One region of the Vibrio sp. 811 genome, then DNA from elsewhere that is predicted to be linked to it. Evidence: riboswitches for the same ligand, from Rfam matches in the RefSeq annotation. Region 1 holds a riboswitch; the other holds the start of a gene.
What was found. A riboswitch is a leader RNA that binds a small molecule or an ion and turns the genes downstream of it on or off. The one in region 1 is predicted to bind thiamine pyrophosphate.

Region 1 (5,069 bases):
CTCGCTTTTCAGGCGGTAATCGCGATAATGAAAGCATTAAAAAACGCATTACAAGGTTTAGTTTATGCACATTCATATCTTGGGTATCTGTGGCACATTTATGGGCGGCGCAGCGATTCTAGCGCGCCAATTAGGACATAAAGTCACTGGTTCTGATGCCAACGTTTATCCGCCAATGAGCACACTGCTTGAGTCTCAAGGTATTGAAATTATTGAAGGCTTTGACCCGTCTCAACTCGACCCTCAACCAGATCTTGTGGTGATTGGTAATGCGATGAGCCGTGGCAACCCTTGTGTCGAGCATGTGCTCAACACTAACATGCGTTACACCTCTGGCCCGCAGTGGCTCAACGAGTTTTTGCTGCATGATCGTTGGGTATTGGCGGTATCGGGTACACATGGGAAAACGACCACGTCGAGCATGCTTGCTTGGATACTTGAAGATTGTGGTTATCAACCGGGTTTCTTAGTCGGTGGGGTACTCGGTAACTTCGGAGTGTCTGCTCGTTTGGGTGAAAGCATGTTTTTTGTCGTTGAAGCCGACGAATATGACAGTGCTTTTTTCGATAAGCGTTCTAAGTTTGTGCATTACCATCCTCGCACTTTAATCATGAACAATCTTGAGTTTGATCATGCCGACATCTTCGATGATCTAGAAGCGATCAAACGCCAATTCCATCATTTAGTGCGAACTGTACCGGGCAATGGATTGATCTTAGCGCCGAGGCAGGATCAAGCGTTAGCGGGTGTATTAGAGCGTGGTTGCTGGACAGAAAAGCAGTTTTCAGGTGTTGATGGCGACTGGCAAGCGCACAAATTAGTGCTTGATGGCTCAAAATTTGACGTTGCGTTGCAAGGTGAGAAGGTTGGTACCGTCGAATGGAATTTGGTGGGTGACCACAATGTGGATAATGCGCTGATGGCAATCGCTGCTGCACGACATGTTGGAGTCACTCCGGATCTTGCTTGTCAGGCATTAGGGCGTTTCATCAATACCAAGCGCCGTTTAGAGCTGAAAGGTGAAGAACAAGGTGTGACGGTTTACGATGATTTTGCGCATCACCCAACGGCAATTGAACTTACTGTCGGTGGTTTGCGTAACAAGGTAGGTGAAAAACGCATCCTTGCTGTGTTAGAGCCGCGTTCTGCCACCATGAAGCGTGGTGTACACAAAAACACACTTGCAGAGTCACTACACAGTGCAGATGAAGTCTTCTTGTTCCAGCCAGATAATATCGAGTGGTCTGTGCAAGACATTGCCGACCAATGCAAACAGCCAGCGTTTGTCGATGCGGATATAGATAACTTTGTAGCCAAGATCGTCGAACGTGCGCGAGCAGGTGACCAAATTCTAGTCATGAGTAATGGTGGCTTCGGTGGTATTCACGGAAAACTTCTTGAGCAGTTAAAACAAAAAGCCTGATTGATATGCAAAACAAAACACAACCCTCTCACAAAAAAGCCATCACGTTGGCATTAACGGGGGCTTCTGGTGCTCCCTACGGCCTTCGTCTTTTAGAATGCTTGGTTGCGGCGGATTATCATGTCTACGTTCTGATTTCTTCGGCAGCTCGTGTTGTGATGGCAACCGAGCATAATCTTAAGCTGCCAAGTGGTCCAGAAGCAGCGCAGCAAGCATTGGTAGAGCACCTGAACTGCAATCCCGATAACATCACCGTTTGCGGTAAAGATGACTGGTTCTCACCGGTTGCGTCTGGTTCTGCTGCACCAAAGCAAATGGTGGTTTGCCCATGTTCTGCGGGAAGCGTTGCAGCGATTGCGCATGGTATGTCAGATAACTTGATCGAACGGGCCGCTGATGTAGTAATGAAAGAGCGCGGGCAGCTGTTGCTCGTGGTTCGCGAAACGCCATTCTCAACGCTACATCTTGAGAACATGCACAAGCTATCGCAAATGGGCGTCACCATCATGCCAGCGGCTCCGGGTTTCTACCATCAGCCAAAGAGCATTGAAGACTTAGTGGACTTTATGGTGGCGAGAATTCTCGACCACTTAGGTATTGAGCAAGGTTTGGTGCCTCGTTGGGGTTATGACCAGCGTTCGTGAGCTGATTGTGTAACCACTCAAATACCTTTACAATCCATCCAACTCATCGGGGAGCAAACCCATTTAGCATTGAGTCAATCAATGCATTGGGGCGCTGAGACCTAAGTGTTTAACTAGGGACCCGTATTACCTGAACCAGATAATGCTGGCGTAGGAATTGAGTCTGGATATTGGAAGTCCTTAATAGCCGCCTCAAACCCTGTGCCGCTCAACTTATTTCTCTGAAATACTCATGGAGAGCGAGCAGTGAAACCCACTCTAAATCTGATTGCCCTAGCTGCAATTACTTCAACTTCAGCGTTTGCCGCTGAAAACACATTAACCATCTATACCTACGACTCTTTTGCCGCAGATTGGGGGCCGGGTCCTAAAATCGAGCAAGCTTTTGAAGCAAAATGTGGCTGTGACGTTAACTTCGTAGCGTTGGACGATGGTGTGTCGATTCTGAATCGTCTTCGTCTTGAAGGCGGTAATAGCAAAGCGGACATCGTATTAGGTTTGGATAACAATCTGATGGCAGAAGCGAAGAAAACCGGTCTGCTTGTCGAGCACGATGTGGATACGGCTAACACAGTGTTACCAAACGGTTGGAGTGACACGACGTTTGTACCGTACGATTACGGCTACTTCGCGTTTGTGTACAACAAAGAGAAACTGGCTAATCCGCCGAAAAGCATGAAAGAGCTGGTGGAAACGCGCGACGATCTGAAAGTGATTTACCAAGATCCACGGACTTCAACGCCGGGCCAAGGCTTGATGCTATGGATGAAATCTATTTATGGCGACGATGTGACGCAAGCGTGGCAGAAGCTAGCGAGCAAAACCGTAACGGTCACGAAAGGTTGGTCTGAGGCGTATTCTATGTTCCTCAATGGTGAGTCCGATTTAGTGCTTTCTTACACCACTTCACCTGCGTACCACTTAATTGCGGAAAACGATTCGAAGTTTGCTACGGCGAATTTTGCTGAAGGCCACTACATGCAAGTTGAAGTCGCCGCCAAAGTGAAAGGGGCAAAAAATTCAGAACTTGCTGATCAATTTATGAGTTTCATTTTAAGTGATGAGTTCCAATCGGCGATGCCAACGGGTAACTGGATGTACCCAGTCACTGACGTTGAGTTACCTAAAGGTTTTGAAACTTTGAGTGTTCCAAGCAAGTCGTTGAGCTTTAGTGCTGATGAAGTGGCAAAAATGCGTAAGTCTTGGATTCGCGAATGGCAAAGCGCATTGACGTTTTAGCTGACGTTTCCATCCTCATCTGAATGAGATAGGTTTTACCTTTGAATTCTGTTCCAAAAATAGGTTTAGGGGTCGCGATGATCATCGCGACCTTTGTTATTTCTGCCCTAGGTGCTTTGATTGTTCAAGCCCCTTCACTTGATGTGTCTGTGGTATGGGGCGACCCGTACTATCAACATGTCACCAAGTTCAGTTTCTACCAAGCGTTTCTTTCCACATTGCTCAGTGTTGGCTTTGCCATTCCAGTAGCGCACGCACTTTCGCGTCGCCAATTTATTGGTAAATCATTACTGCTTAAGCTGTTTGCATCGACACTGGTTTTGCCGGTTTTGGTTGGTGTTTTTGGGCTGTTAGCGATTTATGGCAACAGTGGTTTGTTGGCGCAGTGGTTGCAAAGTTTCGACACTAAACTGCCATTCTCTATTTACGGTTTGAACGGCATTTTACTCGCCCATGTGTTCTTTAATTTACCTTACGCGGCACGATTGCTTCTGCAAGCCTTGGAGTCTATTCCTGCCGAGCAGCATAAGCTTTGCGCGCATCTTGGGATGAGCCATTGGGATAAGTTTCGCTGGGTAGAATGGCCGCGTTTAAGGCAGCAGCTTCCCCACGTTTGTGGGTTGGTGTTTATGTTGTGCTTTACCAGTTTTGCCACTGTAATGGCGTTGGGGGGCGGGCCAAAATCCACCACCATTGAATTGGCCATTTACCAAGCGATTAAGTTTGATTTTGATTTACAAGCTGGGGCGTTATTGGCGCTGTGGCAGATGCTGTTATGTGGACTGCTTGCTATTGGAGTGCAGAAGTTAACAAGGCCTGTTTCTATCAGTGCTGGAAGCACATCGGTACAGCAATATTTGACGAAGGATCATGGGTGGTCAAAAGCTTGGGATAGCTTTTGGATCATAGGTGCCTTTTTACTGGTAATACCGCCGTTATTGATGGTGTTACTGAGTGGCATCAACCAACAAGTTTGGACAGTATTAACCGATGAGCGTTTTTGGTCTGCGCTATTGAACTCCCTCAAAGTCGCCTGTGTCGCTAGCGCGCTTGCGGTCGCTGCAGGGGTGTCCATACTATTGACCAGTCGCCGTTGGCGGTTGCAGTACAAAAACACGCGAGCCGATCAGATAGAGTTAATCGGCACCATTATTTTGGTGACTCCAGGTCTGGTGATTAGCACCGGTTTATTCTTACTACTGCGCGCATTTACCGATGTTTTTAGCTTGGCATTTTTTGTCGTGATTTTGGTGAACGGTTTGATGGCTTTGCCTTACGTGATCAAAACGCTAGCGCAGCCAATGCTGCACATTGAACAACAGTATCAGTATGTATGTGCCAGCTTAGGCATGCGTGGCTGGCAACGGTTTAAAGTGGTGGAGTGGCAGGCGCTACGCAAGCCGTTTGCACATGCGTTTGCGATCAGCTTTATGTTTGCGATTGGCGATTTAAGTGCTATTGCGTTGTTTGGCGGACAAGAGTTCCGCACTTTACCTCTGTATTTATTCCAGCTGCTTGGCAGCTATCAGATGGACGCGGCTGCGGTGGTATCGGTGACCTTATTGTTGTTGAGTGTGGGCTGTTTTGCCTTGATTGAGAAAGTATTGAAAACGAAGGAGAGAGCGTAATGTTAGTGTTGGATGATGTGCAGTACACCTACCAACGTGAACTGTTTCGTTTTGACTTAACGATTGAGCAAGGACAGATTGTGTCGCTGATGGGACCAAGTGGGGCAGGGAAGTCAACCTTGCTGGCGTTGGTGG
Region 2 (5,069 bases), on a different contig from region 1:
TGAACCTACCCACTCACCGACCACTGCTCCAATTGGCGCAATAACGACGGCAACACGAATACCTGAGGCTAAAGTTGGTAGTGCGGCTGGCAATTGAATATGACGAAGTAGCTGCCATTTAGACGCGCCCATGGTCTTGGCAAGGTCGAGGTAACCTGTTGGCGTATTGCGCAAGCCGTCATAGCAACATGTCGTGACGGGGAAAAAGATGATGATCGCCGCCATGACTACTTTTGATGCAATGCCGTACCCCAGCCAAAGCATGAGCACTGGCGCGATGGCGAACACAGGGATCGCTTGGCTAGTAATCAGAATAGGCAATAGCCAACGCTTCAGCGGCTCGAACATCAGCATTTGCAATGCGAACAGCAAACCCATCGATAATCCAAGCGCCAAGCCAAATAAGATCTCTTGCGCGGTAACCCAAGTATGTTTGAGCAGGACATCGTAACGAGTGACCAACCTATCCAGCACTTCAATTGGTGAAGGTAAGATGAAGCTTGGCATGTCGAATACCACAACAGCCAACTGCCACAATCCCAAGATCACCGCAGTGCTGATAACTAAGCGCAGAGCCGGATGGGTCACGCGTTCTTTTTTACTAATAAGTGCCGAAACGGAGTTGTACTGAGTCATATCACTCATAGTCTTTCTCCAATTGATCCAAAATCGCTTGTTGAAGCGCGGCGCACTCTCCATCGAGAACTCGTGGCGGCTTGGAGTCTGGAACGACCAAGTGCTGAGCTTGCGCAGGCGTACCTTGCAGTACATAGAGTTGGTGAGCTAATCGCACCGCTTCTTGTGGGTCGTGGGTAATAAGAACAACGGTCTTATATTTCAGTAATTCGGCAGACAAGGTCTGCAACTTATGGCGAGTAACCGCGTCCAACGCAGAGAAAGGCTCATCCATCAGAACCAGAGGCTTGTCTTGCATCAGAGTGCGAGCAAGGGCAACACGTTGTCTCATGCCGCCAGAGAGCTGAGCTGGCTTAGCATCCGCGTAATCGGCGAGTCCCACTTGGCTTAGTAAAGTCAGTGCACGTTGTCTATTTTGCTCTGGTGCTTGCTCTTGAGAAAATCGAGAACTGAGGCAGACGTTGTCTAACACATTCAACCACGGTAGCAATAAATCCTGTTGAGCCATGTAAGCGATACGGTCATGCAGTGCAGCGCCATCGGTTGTGATGAGTTCGCCATGCCAGTCAACTTGGTCATCCAGTAGGCCAGCTAAGTAACGCAATATTGTGGTTTTCCCGCAGCCACTTCGTCCGAGTAATACCGTCCATTTACCGACGGGAATGGTCATGTTCATTCCTGCTAAAGTCGGTGTTTGGCTATCTTTGTATCGCAGGCTAGCATCGGAAAGCTGAATGCCAATCGCGTTAGCGAACATAAGTATGACCCGCAAAAAAGTGGTTCACAGGGCCATGGCCTTTACCTACATCCAATTCATCAGCGTGTGCGATAGCTTGGCTGATGTACTGCTTACCCAGGTGCACCGCTTTGTGTAGGTTGTTGCCTTGGCCAAGATAAGACGCAATGGCGGAAGAAAGTGTACAGCCTGTGCCATGGGTGTTTTTGGTTGGAAATCGCTTGGCGCTAATTAACTCGGCACTGTCTTGCATGATAAGCAGATCGTTGCTGTTTTCATTTTCTTCAAGGTGACCGCCTTTGAGCAGAATAGCTTTGGCGCCAAGCGCACGAAGGTCGGTAATCATATCGTTCATTTCAGATTCTGATTGAGGCATTGGCTTACCCGTCAATGCTGCGCCTTCGGGTAGGTTAGGGGTAATGATGTCTGCGAGCGGAATCAATTCTTCTTTTAAAGTACTGATTGCCGACTGTTCCAGTAATAGATCGCCGCTGGTGGCCACCATTACAGGGTCAATCACGAGGTGTTTTGGCTGGTATTGTTTAATTTTGTCTGCAACGACTTTGATGATGTTGGAATCTGCCAGCATGCCCACTTTGACTGCAACGATGTTGAGGTCGGTAAATACTGCATCAAGTTGGCTCTCTACATGGTCGAGAGGAATGGGGAAAATCGCAGAAACGCCTTGGGTATTTTGCGAAGTAATCGCCGTGATTACCGAGCAAGCAAAACTGCCGGTTGCGGACATCGCTTTGATGTCGGCTTGAATACCTGCACCGCCACCACTGTCTGAGCCCGCGATGGTCAATACGATAGGGGTAGGCAAGGCTGGCGTGTGATGTGAATGAGGTTGTGATTGCTGCGTCATGGTCGCTCCTACTACAAGACGTATAGGAACTGACTTTGACCGTTGCAGATAGATCGATTTTTCGATCGCTATCGCTTACCTAAGAGGGGCGACGAAAGGCAAAGTGTGCATAGTTCCCTACGTCAGTGCTAACTGAATCAGGTTCAACGGGTCTCGAATTTCGATCTCAGCCAACACTTGTCGTGTGGCCCCCCGACTATTTCGTTCGGATGATAGCAGGACCATTGCGGAAGGGATACGTTTTTTGAGCGTAATTATAATGAGTATTCAATTATGCGAGGTGAGTGATAAAGTAAGCACCTAAATGGTTTGCTGGGTGGAATTTACTAGTGCAACGCTCTGGTGAATGAGCAGAACCTGGAATATTTAATAAATAATCGTGGTCTCGTTAAGCAAGGATTAGCACAAAACAAGGTTAAAAAACTGTTAAAATTTAACGTGTTGCCAATTTAACTTTGTTGAACTTTTTCACAGTTAATTAGGAAGGCTAAGACGATCATCGAGCAAGGAGACTTCATGCTTAATTCTGTAACAGCGAAGTCAGTGATCGATCATGCGCTCTTTTTGGGGGCTGATTTCGCTGAACTATTCGTTGAACATCACCAAACCAACACTGTCCAGATCGCATCTGGTGAAGTGGATAAGGTTAACTCGGGTATCGATTTTGGTATCGGTATTCGTCTTTTTTTCGGTCATAAGGTGCTTTACGGTTACACCAACAGCACAGATGAAGCCGAACTAAAGCGCGTAACCTCGCTGCTTGCTGCAAAAGACAAGCGTGAGCAAATCGCGTCAGCGGGTTCTTTGAATTTGAACCGCTACCCAATCCAACATGGTTGCCGCATGCCACTAAGTAAGGATGCTAACCTAGATTCAAAAATCGCGTTTCTATTGAAAGTTGACCAAGCCGCACGTGCTGAGAGTGAGCATATCAGCCAGTTTATTGGCAGCGTGCTTCAGCGCGAACAGCAAGTGTCTATCTTCAATTCAGAAGGTCTACACGTTGACGATACTCGTCACTACATCCGAGTTGCTGGTAATACTGTCGCTCAAAAAGGTAATGAGCAGTCTTCTGGTATGGAAGGTCCTGGTGCTCTTGCTGGCTGGGAGTTCAGTGAACAGCTTGATGCGAAAGAGCTAGGTCAAACTATCGCGCAACAAGCGTTGGTAAAACTTGGCGCTGATGCTTGTCCATCGGGTGAAATGCCAGTGGTAATTGGTAACGGCTTTGGCGGCGTTATCTTCCATGAAGCGTGTGGTCACTTGCTAGAAACCACTTCGGTTGCGAAGAAAGCTTCAGTATTCCACGACAAGATGGGCGAAATGGTTGCTCACACCGCGGTGAATGCAGTCGATGATGGCACCATGACCAACGAATGGGGCTCGATTCATGTTGATGACGAAGGCATGAAGACTCAGCGCACCCAATTGATCAAAGACGGTAAGCTAACCAGCTTTATGGTCGATAAAATGGGTGGCATGAAGACAGGTTACGAACCTACGGGTTCTGGTCGTCGTCAAAACTACAAGTTCGCACCAACCTCGCGTATGCGTAATACCTTTATCGAAGAAGGCGAGCATTCACTTGATGACATGCTGGCAGGCATCGAGCGTGGTATCTATGCGAAGAAGATGGGCGGTGGCTCGGTTCAACCGGGTACGGGTGAGTTTAACTTTGCTGTTCGTGAAGCTTATCTCATTGAAAATGGCAAAATCACCAAGCCTCTGAAAACAGCAACGCTGATCAGCACGGGTCCAAAAGTGTTGAAAGAAATCAGCATGGTCGGCAAAGACATGGCACTTGCGCCGGGCATGTGTGGTTCCGTAAGTGGTTCAGTACCAACAACAGTCGGTCAGCCAACACTGAAAGTCGATAACATTCTGGTAGGAGGCGGTAACTAATGAGCCAAGAACAACAACTTCTTAATGCGGTTGATTACGTCCTATCAGAAGCAAAACGCCAAGGTGCAGAAGCGGACGTCATTGTAAACCGCAACAGCAGCTTTTCTCTGAAAGCGAACCAAGGAAAGCTGGATGAGTACAAAGTAAGCTCAAGTCAAGTGCTGGGTGTTCGAGTTATTAAAGATGCTCGTGTCGCGACAAGTTATTCTGAATCACTAGAGCAACCAAGCTTAGACTTGATGCTGACCAACGCACTGCAAAGCGCTCGCTTTTCCAAGCAAGATGAACATCAGACTATTAGTTGCGTGAACAGCCAAATCGCGACTGATGTTGCTGAGATTGCGCAAGAAGATACAACTTCTGTTGACGAAAAAATCGAACTTTCTCTCGCACTTGAGCAAGGCGTAGTGGCTCTGCCTCACGCTTCTAGCGCACCTTACAATGGTTACAGCGATGGCGAAACACAACTGATCATCGCCAATACTCAAGGCACATTGTGTCAACACTTCGAGCGCTCGTTCACTTGTTACGCGTATACCTTGTTTGAAAAAAATGGCAAACAGTCAATGGCGGGTAGAATGTCACTGGGTCGCCGTTTTGATGAGTTGAATCCAGCTTACTGTATCGAAGGTGGCTACAACCTTGCTCGCGATCTTCTTGAAGGCGCACCGGTTGCGACGGGTAACTACCCTGCTATCTTCCACATCAATGCGCTAGCAAGTTTATTCGGTGCTTTCGGCAGTGCTTTCTCTGGCGTAAGCGCGATGAAAGGCATTACGCCACTGGGTGACAAGCTTGGTCAACGTGTTGCGAGTGACTTGATTACCTTTACCGATGCGGCATACATGCCGAATGGTATGGCTATCGCAGGGTTTGATAGTGAAGGTTTTGCCACTCAAGACAATGTGTTGATCGCCAATGGCCAAC

Region 2: linked by a shared signal. The riboswitch ahead of thiD (bifunctional hydroxymethylpyrimidine kinase/phosphomethylpyrimidine kinase) and the one ahead of thiB (thiamine ABC transporter substrate binding subunit) in region 1 are both predicted to bind thiamine pyrophosphate.

The regions. Positions count from the first base shown of each region.
Region 1 is NZ_JAWOUB010000004.1:255,541-260,609, reverse strand. It holds gene mpl (UDP-N-acetylmuramate:L-alanyl-gamma-D-glutamyl-meso-diaminopimelate ligase) at 65-1,423, shown strand; gene R7Q46_RS09650 (flavin prenyltransferase UbiX) at 1,429-2,067, shown strand; TPP riboswitch at 2,105-2,241, shown strand; gene thiB (thiamine ABC transporter substrate binding subunit) at 2,314-3,306, shown strand; gene thiP (thiamine/thiamine pyrophosphate ABC transporter permease ThiP) at 3,348-4,934, shown strand; gene thiQ (thiamine ABC transporter ATP-binding protein) at 4,934-5,069, shown strand, end outside.
Region 2 is NZ_JAWOUB010000030.1:2,284-7,352, reverse strand. It holds partial or broken gene R7Q46_RS23330 (ABC transporter permease) at 1-579, opposite strand, end outside; gene R7Q46_RS23325 (ABC transporter ATP-binding protein) at 638-1,393, opposite strand; gene thiD (bifunctional hydroxymethylpyrimidine kinase/phosphomethylpyrimidine kinase) at 1,383-2,240, opposite strand; TPP riboswitch at 2,338-2,445, opposite strand; gene R7Q46_RS23315 (TldD/PmbA family protein) at 2,757-4,142, shown strand; gene R7Q46_RS23310 (TldD/PmbA family protein) at 4,142-5,069, shown strand, end outside.